DNA from 2 places in the Bradyrhizobium sp. CCBAU 11361 genome. Region 2 is predicted to be linked to the other one. Evidence: riboswitches for the same ligand, from Rfam matches in the RefSeq annotation. Region 2 holds a riboswitch; the other holds the start of a gene.
The links. Region 2 has a riboswitch for cobalamin ahead of XI08_RS01355 (energy-coupling factor ABC transporter permease). Riboswitches for the same ligand answer to the same signal wherever they lie in the genome.
Positions count from the first base shown of each region.

Region 1: linked by a shared signal. The riboswitch ahead of XI08_RS36325 (TonB-dependent receptor domain-containing protein) and the one ahead of XI08_RS01355 (energy-coupling factor ABC transporter permease) in region 2 are both predicted to bind cobalamin.

Region 1 is NZ_LBJZ01000195.1:166,555-170,927, forward strand. Features, by position in the region: gene XI08_RS36320 (DUF6925 family protein) at 1-523, opposite strand, end outside; gene XI08_RS36325 (TonB-dependent receptor domain-containing protein) at 546-2,624, opposite strand; cobalamin riboswitch at 2,736-2,949, opposite strand; gene XI08_RS36330 (hypothetical protein) at 3,014-3,310, opposite strand; gene XI08_RS36335 (hypothetical protein) at 3,323-3,586, opposite strand; gene XI08_RS36340 (hypothetical protein) at 3,697-3,909, opposite strand; gene XI08_RS36345 (hypothetical protein) at 4,001-4,228, opposite strand; gene XI08_RS36350 (adenylate/guanylate cyclase domain-containing protein) at 4,333-4,373, opposite strand, start outside.
Region 2 is NZ_LBJZ01000001.1:301,900-306,272, forward strand. Features, by position in the region: gene XI08_RS01340 (histidine phosphatase family protein) at 1-291, shown strand, start outside; gene cobT (nicotinate-nucleotide--dimethylbenzimidazole phosphoribosyltransferase) at 298-1,350, opposite strand; gene cobF (precorrin-6A synthase (deacetylating)) at 1,361-2,110, opposite strand; gene XI08_RS01355 (energy-coupling factor ABC transporter permease) at 2,151-2,828, opposite strand; cobalamin riboswitch at 2,866-3,083, opposite strand; gene cobA (uroporphyrinogen-III C-methyltransferase) at 3,129-3,860, opposite strand; gene XI08_RS01365 (cobyrinate a,c-diamide synthase) at 3,857-4,373, opposite strand, start outside.

The sequences.
Region 1 (4,373 bases), on a different contig from region 2:
TGATGAAAACGCGGTGCGGATCGGCGGCGAAGATGATCCGCATGACGTCGCTTTCGGCTGCGAACACGGATCGGCCCGTGCGGCGCCTCAATGCGGCGACGGCGTCGGCGTCGCCGACCCGGATGCAGGCGTCGATCTGCAACGCGCCAAGGCCAAGATCGAACAGGATGCCATCGCGATCCCGTCGGCGCAGTGCCTCGCGGTCCGGGCCGATTTCGGTCAACTCCGTGCGCCTGCACATCGCACTCGCCTCATACGGGAGGCAGAGTGCGACGCGATGGCTCCAGCTCTCGGTGGTCGGCGACTCCGACGCAATCAGGCGCAGGTCGGGATGGGACACGATGCGTATCCCGCCCTTGTCCGTCACGACACTGGCCCTGTCGCGAGACCGCTCCATGTCGAAGGCCTCGCCGGGCTCACGCGTGAACTCGGCGATGGCCCCGAATGTGCCGATGCTCCAGCCGGCCTCGGCATCGGCAAGCTGGCCTGCGAGCAAGTCCATGCGCGGATCGGCTGTCGTCATGCGATGGCTCCCATGATCCCTGCTATCTTACGCCAAAGCTCGCCATGCGGATGCCGCCGAACACACCGAGCCCGGGCGCGAGGAAGCCGGTCGGATTCTGGTAGTGCGTGTTGAAGAGATTATCGACCCGCGCGAACAGCTTGACCTGGTCGTTGAGCGCATAGTCTCCGCGCAGATTGACGAGCGTGTAGCCGGGCGCCGTGATGCCCGACACCGATCCGTCCCGCGTGACGTCGCGCCAGTCGCTGACATGAAGCACGGTCGCCGACAGCGTGAGCGGATCGATCGGTTTCCAGGTCGCGGTCGCGCTCCACTTTTCCTTCGGCCGGCGCAGCAACTGCAATCCGGTGCCGGCATCGACGGCGCGGGTGAACGTGTAATCGGCGCGGATGCCAAAACGCTCGGTGATTTGCGCCCAGACGAAGCTCTCGGTGCCCTCGGTCGTGGCGAGATTCACGTTGGCGTAGGACGTGAAGGTCGCGTTGGTGGTGATGAGGTTGGTGATGCTGTTGTGGAAGTAGGTCGAGCCGAACCTGATGCGGTCGTCGAACAGCGGCTGCTCGAAGCCGACATCGTAGCCTTCGCTCTGCTCCGGCTTCAGGTTTGGATTGCCGAAGAAGCCGAAATCGGGAAAGTTCTGGTAGAGCTCGCTGAGCGTCGGTGCCTTGAAGCCGGTGCCGTAGCTCGCCTTCAGCTTGGTCTCGGTCACAGGCACGATCAGCACCGGCGCGACGCGGTAGGTCGCGTGCTCGCCGAACTGGTCGTTGTGATCGTTGCGGATATTGGCGACCAGGAAGAAGCGTTTTGCGAATTCCGACTGCAGTTCGATGAAGCCGGCCTTGTTGCCGTTCTCGACCGCAAAGCCGGTGGTGTCGATCCGCTCGGTCTGCTGCTCGGCGCCGAACACCAGATTGTTGCCCCGCGCCAGCGCGACGACGCTGTGCCAGTCATACTTGATGCGCTCGCCGGTCGTGATGGTCGAGACGAGGTCGGCCGGGCCGATATCGTCGCTGCGCAGATTGGCGTAATTCACGGCGAAATAGCTCTTGATGCGACCGTCGAGCACCGACCAGACCGCCTCGTGGCGATTGAAGAGCTGATGCACGCCGTGCCGGGTCTGCGTCGCGTTCGGCACGCTGGGAAAGCCGCCGTCGCCGGTGAAGAGGAGCGTCGCATCGGTGTAACGGACCACGCTGTTGACCGACCAGTTCTCGTTGATGTCGAGCCCGAGCTTGGTCGAGTAGGTCATGTTGTCGTAGTTGTTGCCGTTGGCCTTCTGTCCCGGCGGCAGCAGTTGCAGCGGCGTGACCGGGACGTCGCCGGCATGGAAATGCGCGACGCTGAGCGCATAGTTGAAATTGTCCTGCGCGCCGCTGAGGCCCGCGGTCTGGTTGAAGGTGTTGAACGATCCGGTCTCGATCGAGGCGGTCGCGCGCGGCGGCCCCTCGCCTTTCCGGGTCACGATCGAGATCACGCCGCCGATCGCGTCCGAGCCGTAGAGGCCGCTCTGCGGACCTCGCAGCACTTCGAGCTGCTGGATGTCGGCGGTCAACAGATGCGCGAAATCGAAGGCGCCGTTCGGCGTCGAGGGATCGCCGACGTCGATGCCGTCGACGAACACCTTGGTGTGATTGGAGTTGGTGCCGCGCATGAACACCGAGCTCTGTCCGCCCGGACCGCCGGTCTGGACCACGTTCAGCCCCGGCACGGTGTTCAGCACGTCGGGAACGGTGCGATATTGCCGGGTCTGGATGTCCTTCTCGGTCACGACGGTGATCGAACTCGCGACCTGCCCTGCCGGCGTCGCAACGCCGGTCGGACTGATCACGAGCGGCGATGCGAGGCTTGGGGCTGCGGACGTGGCGACGACCGGCAGCGCAGGTTGGCGCGGCTCGCGCCGCTGGCTTGACCTCGGCTGGGAGGGCGGCGACTGCACGGCGCCTGCCGCCGGCTTGGGCGATGCAACCTCGACCTGAGGCAGCAGATCCGGTGATGCCGATTGCTGCGCGAAGGCGGTGGACAGATCGAGTGAGTGCAGGGAGACGAGCGCGAACAGGCCGGCGCTGAGGCGCCTGGCGGCAGAGACAATACGGGACACAATTGTAACCTCGGTATGACGTCAGTGGCACGTCACAGCGAACGAGGCTCTACGGCGGAGCGATCGATTGCTCCGGTGAAGCTAATGCCTGTACTCCCCGACCGACATCTTCGCGTGTGACCACGGCTGACGGCAGGTCTCCTGGCTCGCGGGTCGTTACCTGACGTCGCCTTCCCAGGACCGAGATTCCCAGTGGCATATGACGAAAGATTCACCGCTTACAGTTGCGGGGGCAGCCGTGGCGTTGGGACAATCCCGGCGTCGGGACAATCTCGCACCACGTTCCCTTTTGATCTCCATGAGGAGAACCGTCACCGATCAATCTAGGGGGCGAGCATACGGGGAGTCAATCGACCGGTGGAACGATGAGCTGCAAACGCGAGCAAACACAATCAGACAGGCTTCCGCGCCGCGCGCGTCGTGACCACCGCCCGCTCGCCGGCATCGACGAGCTGACCGATGCCGGTCCGGCCTGTCAGCGCGCAGCGGATGATGTTCTCGGCGACCGACTTGCGGAACGCATGATCCTCACCCACGGCGCGATTGCGGCAAATCCGATCCAGCGCCAGCTTCATGTTGATCCGTGTGCGGGTGTCGAAATGCTCGCTGATCATTCGCCCGGCCTCGATAGGTGATGTTGGGGCGGAAACGTCCGACGATCGGCCGGGTTCCCGAACGGGATCGAGCAATGCGCCGGCCGCCTATGTGCGGCCTCTCGGGCGCTGCGCCTGGGCCCAGGCCACAGTGACTTCGCGCGGCGGGATGTCGATGCGCCTGATCGGCGTCAACTCGCCCGAGGCGGAGACGATCGCGGTCTCCTCGCGGCGACAGCGCGGGCACACGAAGCGGACCTCGCTCGGGGACGCCGACCAGCTCGAGCGTTTGACGTTGGCCGCCATCGGCCATGCGTCGCACTGCGAGCACGACACCAGAAACCGGCCGGGATCGAGCATACCCATTCCCATTGGACTCCGCGTCCTGCCTGCTCCTACCAATGATTATGTCATGTGAATCGTTCCGGTGCCCCGACACCGTCAGCCCCTCGACGCCCGAAGGACCGGCGATCCCTGGCAGCTCAGTGCGCGCCCTTGAGCGTACAGGACGTGGTGCAGGTCACCGTGTTGCCATGGTCGCACGCCTTGCAGGCGGCCACGCACTGGCTCATGTCGCGGGGATTGTAAGAGCTGTAGTTCCGCACCGGGCAGGCTGCGGTCGAGCCGGTGATGTCCTGCTCCTGGTTGCAGGCCGCCGTCATGAGCGCGAGGATGAGCACCGCAAGAAGACGCATGGGATTGCCCTGTAAGACACCGGCAAAGCAACATCACCGGAACGCGCTGCATTGCAGCGAGCCCCGGCATTCCCATCGCGAATCGCGACGCTCACGCCCTCAGAGGATGCGTCTCAAATGTTAAGATCGGATTGCAGCCGCCTTCAGGCCGCACGCTGGTCGCGACCGCGGCCCGCGTCTCGCGCGCCAGCTGGTAATAGTGCTCGGCGAGCTTGAGATAGAATTCGCGCTTGCTGCTGTCGGTGGCGAGCTTGGCGATCAGCTCGCATTCGGCCGTGAGCGTCTCGAACCGTTCCAGCCTGTCCTCAAGTTCGGTCATCGGCGTGTCCCCATCAAACGCCTCAAGGACGGCCAACCTAAGCCCGGGAAATAGGTCAGGGCGAACATCGTTATCGAGTAGAATCAATTTTTCCCGCGCGGGGCCTACTTCTGCTCCAGCCGCCAGGCGCCGTCCCACCCCTCGC
Region 2 (4,373 bases):
GGCGGCAATGCCTACGCGCAATTCTGGGGCGATCCGGCGCGCGCACGACCACCGGGAGGTGAAAGCTTTGAGGAGCAGGTCGCGCGCGTCCGACATGGGCTGTCACGGATCGAAGCTGGACCCGCAACGCTCGTCGTGCATTCCGGCACGATCCGCGCCGCGCTGTGCATCGCGCTGGATCTTGCGCCGCAAGCCGCGCTGCGCTTCGTGATCGATCCGCTGTCGCTGACCCGGATCGACCGGCTCGCGACCGGCTGGCGCGTCGCGTCGGTCAATCAGCGCACAGCATGAGCCGGATCAGGCCGGGCGATCCGGCACATTGGCCTGCGCGAAGGTCGCCATGCCGTTGTGAAGGCTGCAGGCGAGCCGCACCAGCGGCAGCGCGATGGCGGCGCCCGATCCCTCCCCGAGCCTGAGATCGAGGCTGATCAGCGGCTGCACGTTCAGGGCGCGCAGCACCAGACGATGCCCCTGCTCCGCCGATTGATGCGAGGGCAGCAGGAACGGCTGGCAGGACGGATTGAGGCGCACGGCCGCCAGCGCCGCGACCGACACGATGAAGCCGTCGATCAATACAGGGATGCGGCGCTGCGCGGCCGCAATGATGGCGCCGCAGATGGCCGCGATCTCGAGGCCGCCGACGGCGCACAGGATTTTTTCGGGCGGCGCACCCGCAACGCCGTGACGCGCAATCGCGGCATCGATCACGCGCGCCTTATGCACACGGCCAGCGGCATCGACGCCGGTGCCGCTGCCGGCGATTTCCTCGGCGCTCACGCCGAGCAGGCTCGCCGCGATCGCCGCCGAGGTCGTGGTGTTGCCGATGCCCATCTCGCCGAAGATCAGAAGATCGGGCTGGCTGGCTTCCGCGCGCGCGACGGCGCGCTGGCCGGCTTCGAAGGCGAAGGCCAGCTCGGACGGTGCGAGCGCAGCCTCGACACTGAAATCGCGTGTGCCGCTGCGCGGCTTGTCGATGACGATGCCTGCTACCGCCTCCGGCGCCAACGTGCCGGCGTCAACCACCTCCAGGCTCGAACCAAGCTCCCGCGCCAGCACCGAGATCGCAGCGCCACCGGAGGCGAAATTCGCCATCATCGCGGTGGTCACTCCTTGCGGATAGGCCGACACGCCTTGCGCGACGATGCCGTGATCGCCGGCGAAAATGATGATCGGCACGCGTGCCGCGCGCGGCTGCTTGGTCGCTTGCAGGCCCGCGAGCTCGATCGCGAGCTGCTCGAGCCGGCCGAGCGCGCCGGTCGGCTTCGTCAGTTGCGCCTGCCGCGCGATCGCCGCCTCGCGATGGACCGCGGAGATTTCGGGGCATTTTTGGGTGACCCAGTCGGGGAGCATGCTGCCTCGCTTACGGCCTGCGCTTGAGAATGTAGCTGTCCATGATCCAGCCATGCCGCTCGCGCGCCTGCTGCCGCAGCGCGGCGATGCGCGGCCCTACCTCGGCAAGCGCGCCGGACATGACGATCTGATCGGGCATGCCGAGATAAGCGCCCCACCAGATGTCGAGCCAGGCCGGATCGAGCGACTGGAATGCGGTGCTGCCATCGAGCATCACGACCACGGTGTCGACGCCCTGCGGCCAGCCGCCCTCGCGCAAGCGCCTTCCCGTCGTGACCAGAAAGGGCTCGCCGATGTCGTTGAGCGGCAGCGCATGCGCCGCGCACAGCGCCTGGATCGACGTGATACCGGGGATGACCTCGATCTCCGGCAAGGGATCGAGCCGGCGCGCAATGCGCAGCGAGGAATCGTAAAGCGAAGGATCGCCCCAGATCAGCAGCGCGACCTTGCCGTCACCTTCGAGATGGCTCGTGATTGCCCGCGACCACGTCGCCGCGACCGCATCGTGCCAATCGTCCACACCCTTGCGATAGTCCACTTCACCGGCGTCGCGCACGGGAAGGTCGAACTCGGCAATGCGCGTCGTTGGATTGGTGAGCACATCCGCGCAGATCGTCCGCCTGAGATCGGCGAGATCGGATTTCGCCGTCCCCTTGCGCGGGATCAGGATGAGATCGGCCGCGTTGATGGCCTGAACGGCGGCGCGCGTAAGCTGCTCGGGATCACCGCAACCGATGCCTATCAGGGAGAGCGTGAGCATCGCGCGTGTGGGGGCGGCCATCGCGGCCGCCCCTTGTCTCTTAAGCCGCGTTGTGCAGGCGCGGCGTGACGAGGCCGGGCGCGGTGACGCCGCGCAGCGATTTTGCCAGCGCCAGCACGGCGAGATCGGCCAGCGGCTCGATCACGATGACCAGCGCGTAGGAGGCCGCAAAGGTCGCGATGTTGACGAGGTTGGTCGCGCCAAAGCCGGAACCATAGAGCGCCCAGAACGCGACCCAGGCGATGACGCCGGCCTGATAGGTCGTCGAAAGCGCCAGCGCCTGGCGATACCTGAGATCGACATAGGCGGTGTTGCGGGCAATGATCCGTCCGGCGATCGCCTGGATCGCGAACAGCGGCACCAGCAGCGTGGTGACGTTCATGCCGTATTGCGGCAGGTCCGGCGGCTCGAAGAACACACCCTGGAACAGCAGGCCGAACGCAAGGCCGAAGGCCGCCGGCGCTGCCCCGAACAGCAGGAACAGGGTCGAGCCAAGGATGAAGTGCACCTCGGACACGCCGACCGGGAAGTGCGGCAGGATCTCGAAGAAGACGAACACGAGGCCCGTGGTGGCGAGCGTCCGCGCCGCGAACGATGTGATGCCCTGCTCGCGCATGGTCTCGACCGCGAGCTTCAACGCAACGCCGCCCACGGCGATGCCGGTTGCGTAACTCAACACGAGCTTGGCGCCCGATACGACGCCGGGTTCGATATGCATGGTTCAGTTCCTTCCTGCCGTCACACCCGACGGCCTTGGCCACAAAACATGCACGGCCGGTCTCCTGGCTCGCGGTTCACTGGGGTTCTCCGGCCTTCCCGAGCCTTGCGGCCCAGTGGCTGATCGGAGCCCCTCACCGCTTACAGTCGCGGGGGCGGCTGGGGTTTTGGGCGGCGCAACTGTCCGCCCACCCCCATTCCCGATTATGCTTCGGCGGTTTGCACCGCATCGAGCACCATGCCCGTCCTGTGTGCCCCTTTCGCCAGCCGGGCGTCAAGGGCTGAAGGGCGATTGAGACCATCATGACGGGTATTCTCCCGCCAGTGCGCCGAACAGGATCACGGCGGCCGTCGAAGCCGCCCCGCCCCGCGCAAGCTGCTCGGCCAGCTCGACAATGGTGGTGCGGACCAGCCGCTCGTCGGGCCGGCCGAGGGATTCGGCGAACAGCGCCGGAGTGGTCGGCGCGAGGCCGTGCGCGATCAACTTTGCGGCAAGGGCCGGAAAGGTGCGGCGGCCCATATAGACCACGGTCGTCGCCTCCGGGTCGGCCAGCGCCGCCCAGTTCAGGTTTTGCGGCAACTCTCCGGTGACGTCGGCCCCGGTCACGAACTGCACCCGACGCGAGGTGTGGCGCCGGGTCAGGGGTATGCCGGCTTGCGCAGCGGCCACGCAGGCCGAAGTGACGCCGGGAACGATCTCATAGCCGATGCCGGCTTCGCGCAGCGTTTCGAGCTCCTCCTCGAGCCGGCCAAAGATGCCGGCATCGCCGGACTTCAACCGCACCACGCGCGCGCCAGTCGCGGCATAGTCGACCAGCAGGCGGTTGACGTGATGCTGCTTGGTCGAGGGCCGCCCGGCCCGCTTCCCGACCGCAACGAGATTGGCGCCGGGACGGGCGAGGTCGAGGATCGCGCCCGAGGCGAGGTCGTCATAGAGCACGACATCGGCCTCGCGCAGCCTGGCGGCACCCTTGAGCGTGAGAAGATCGGGGTCGCCGGGACCGGCGGAGATGAAGGAGACAAAACCGCTCACCGGTCCTCCGCGATCAGATGGAAGAACGTGCCGGTGGTATTGCCCCGGCGCGAACCGGTCTCGGCGATGACAGCACCGGTCGCATCGTGCACGACCGCGAGCGCCGTGTCGGGCTGGGCAAGAATGGTCGAATAGTGGAACTCATGGCCGCGCAGGCGTGCGCCGGCGCGATGTCCCGGCATCGGCGCGGCGAGTTCGGCGAGACGATAGCCCAGATGCATGCGGCGCTTGGCAAAGCTGGTCTCCAGGCCGAGCAGGCCCGCCATCTCATGGCAGACACCGTCGGCGTCGGTCAAAGCGGTTCCCAGCACCATATAGCCTCCGCATTCACCGTGCACCGGTCGTGTCTCGGCGAAGGCGCGCAAGCCGCTGCGAAAGTGCGCGTTGGCCGCGATCTTCCCGGCATGAAGCTCGGGATAGCCGCCGGGCAGCCAGCAGACATCGGCGCTCGCATCGGGCGCTTCATCGGCAAGTGGCGAGAAGGTCGAGATGTCGGCGCCCGCCGCACGCCAG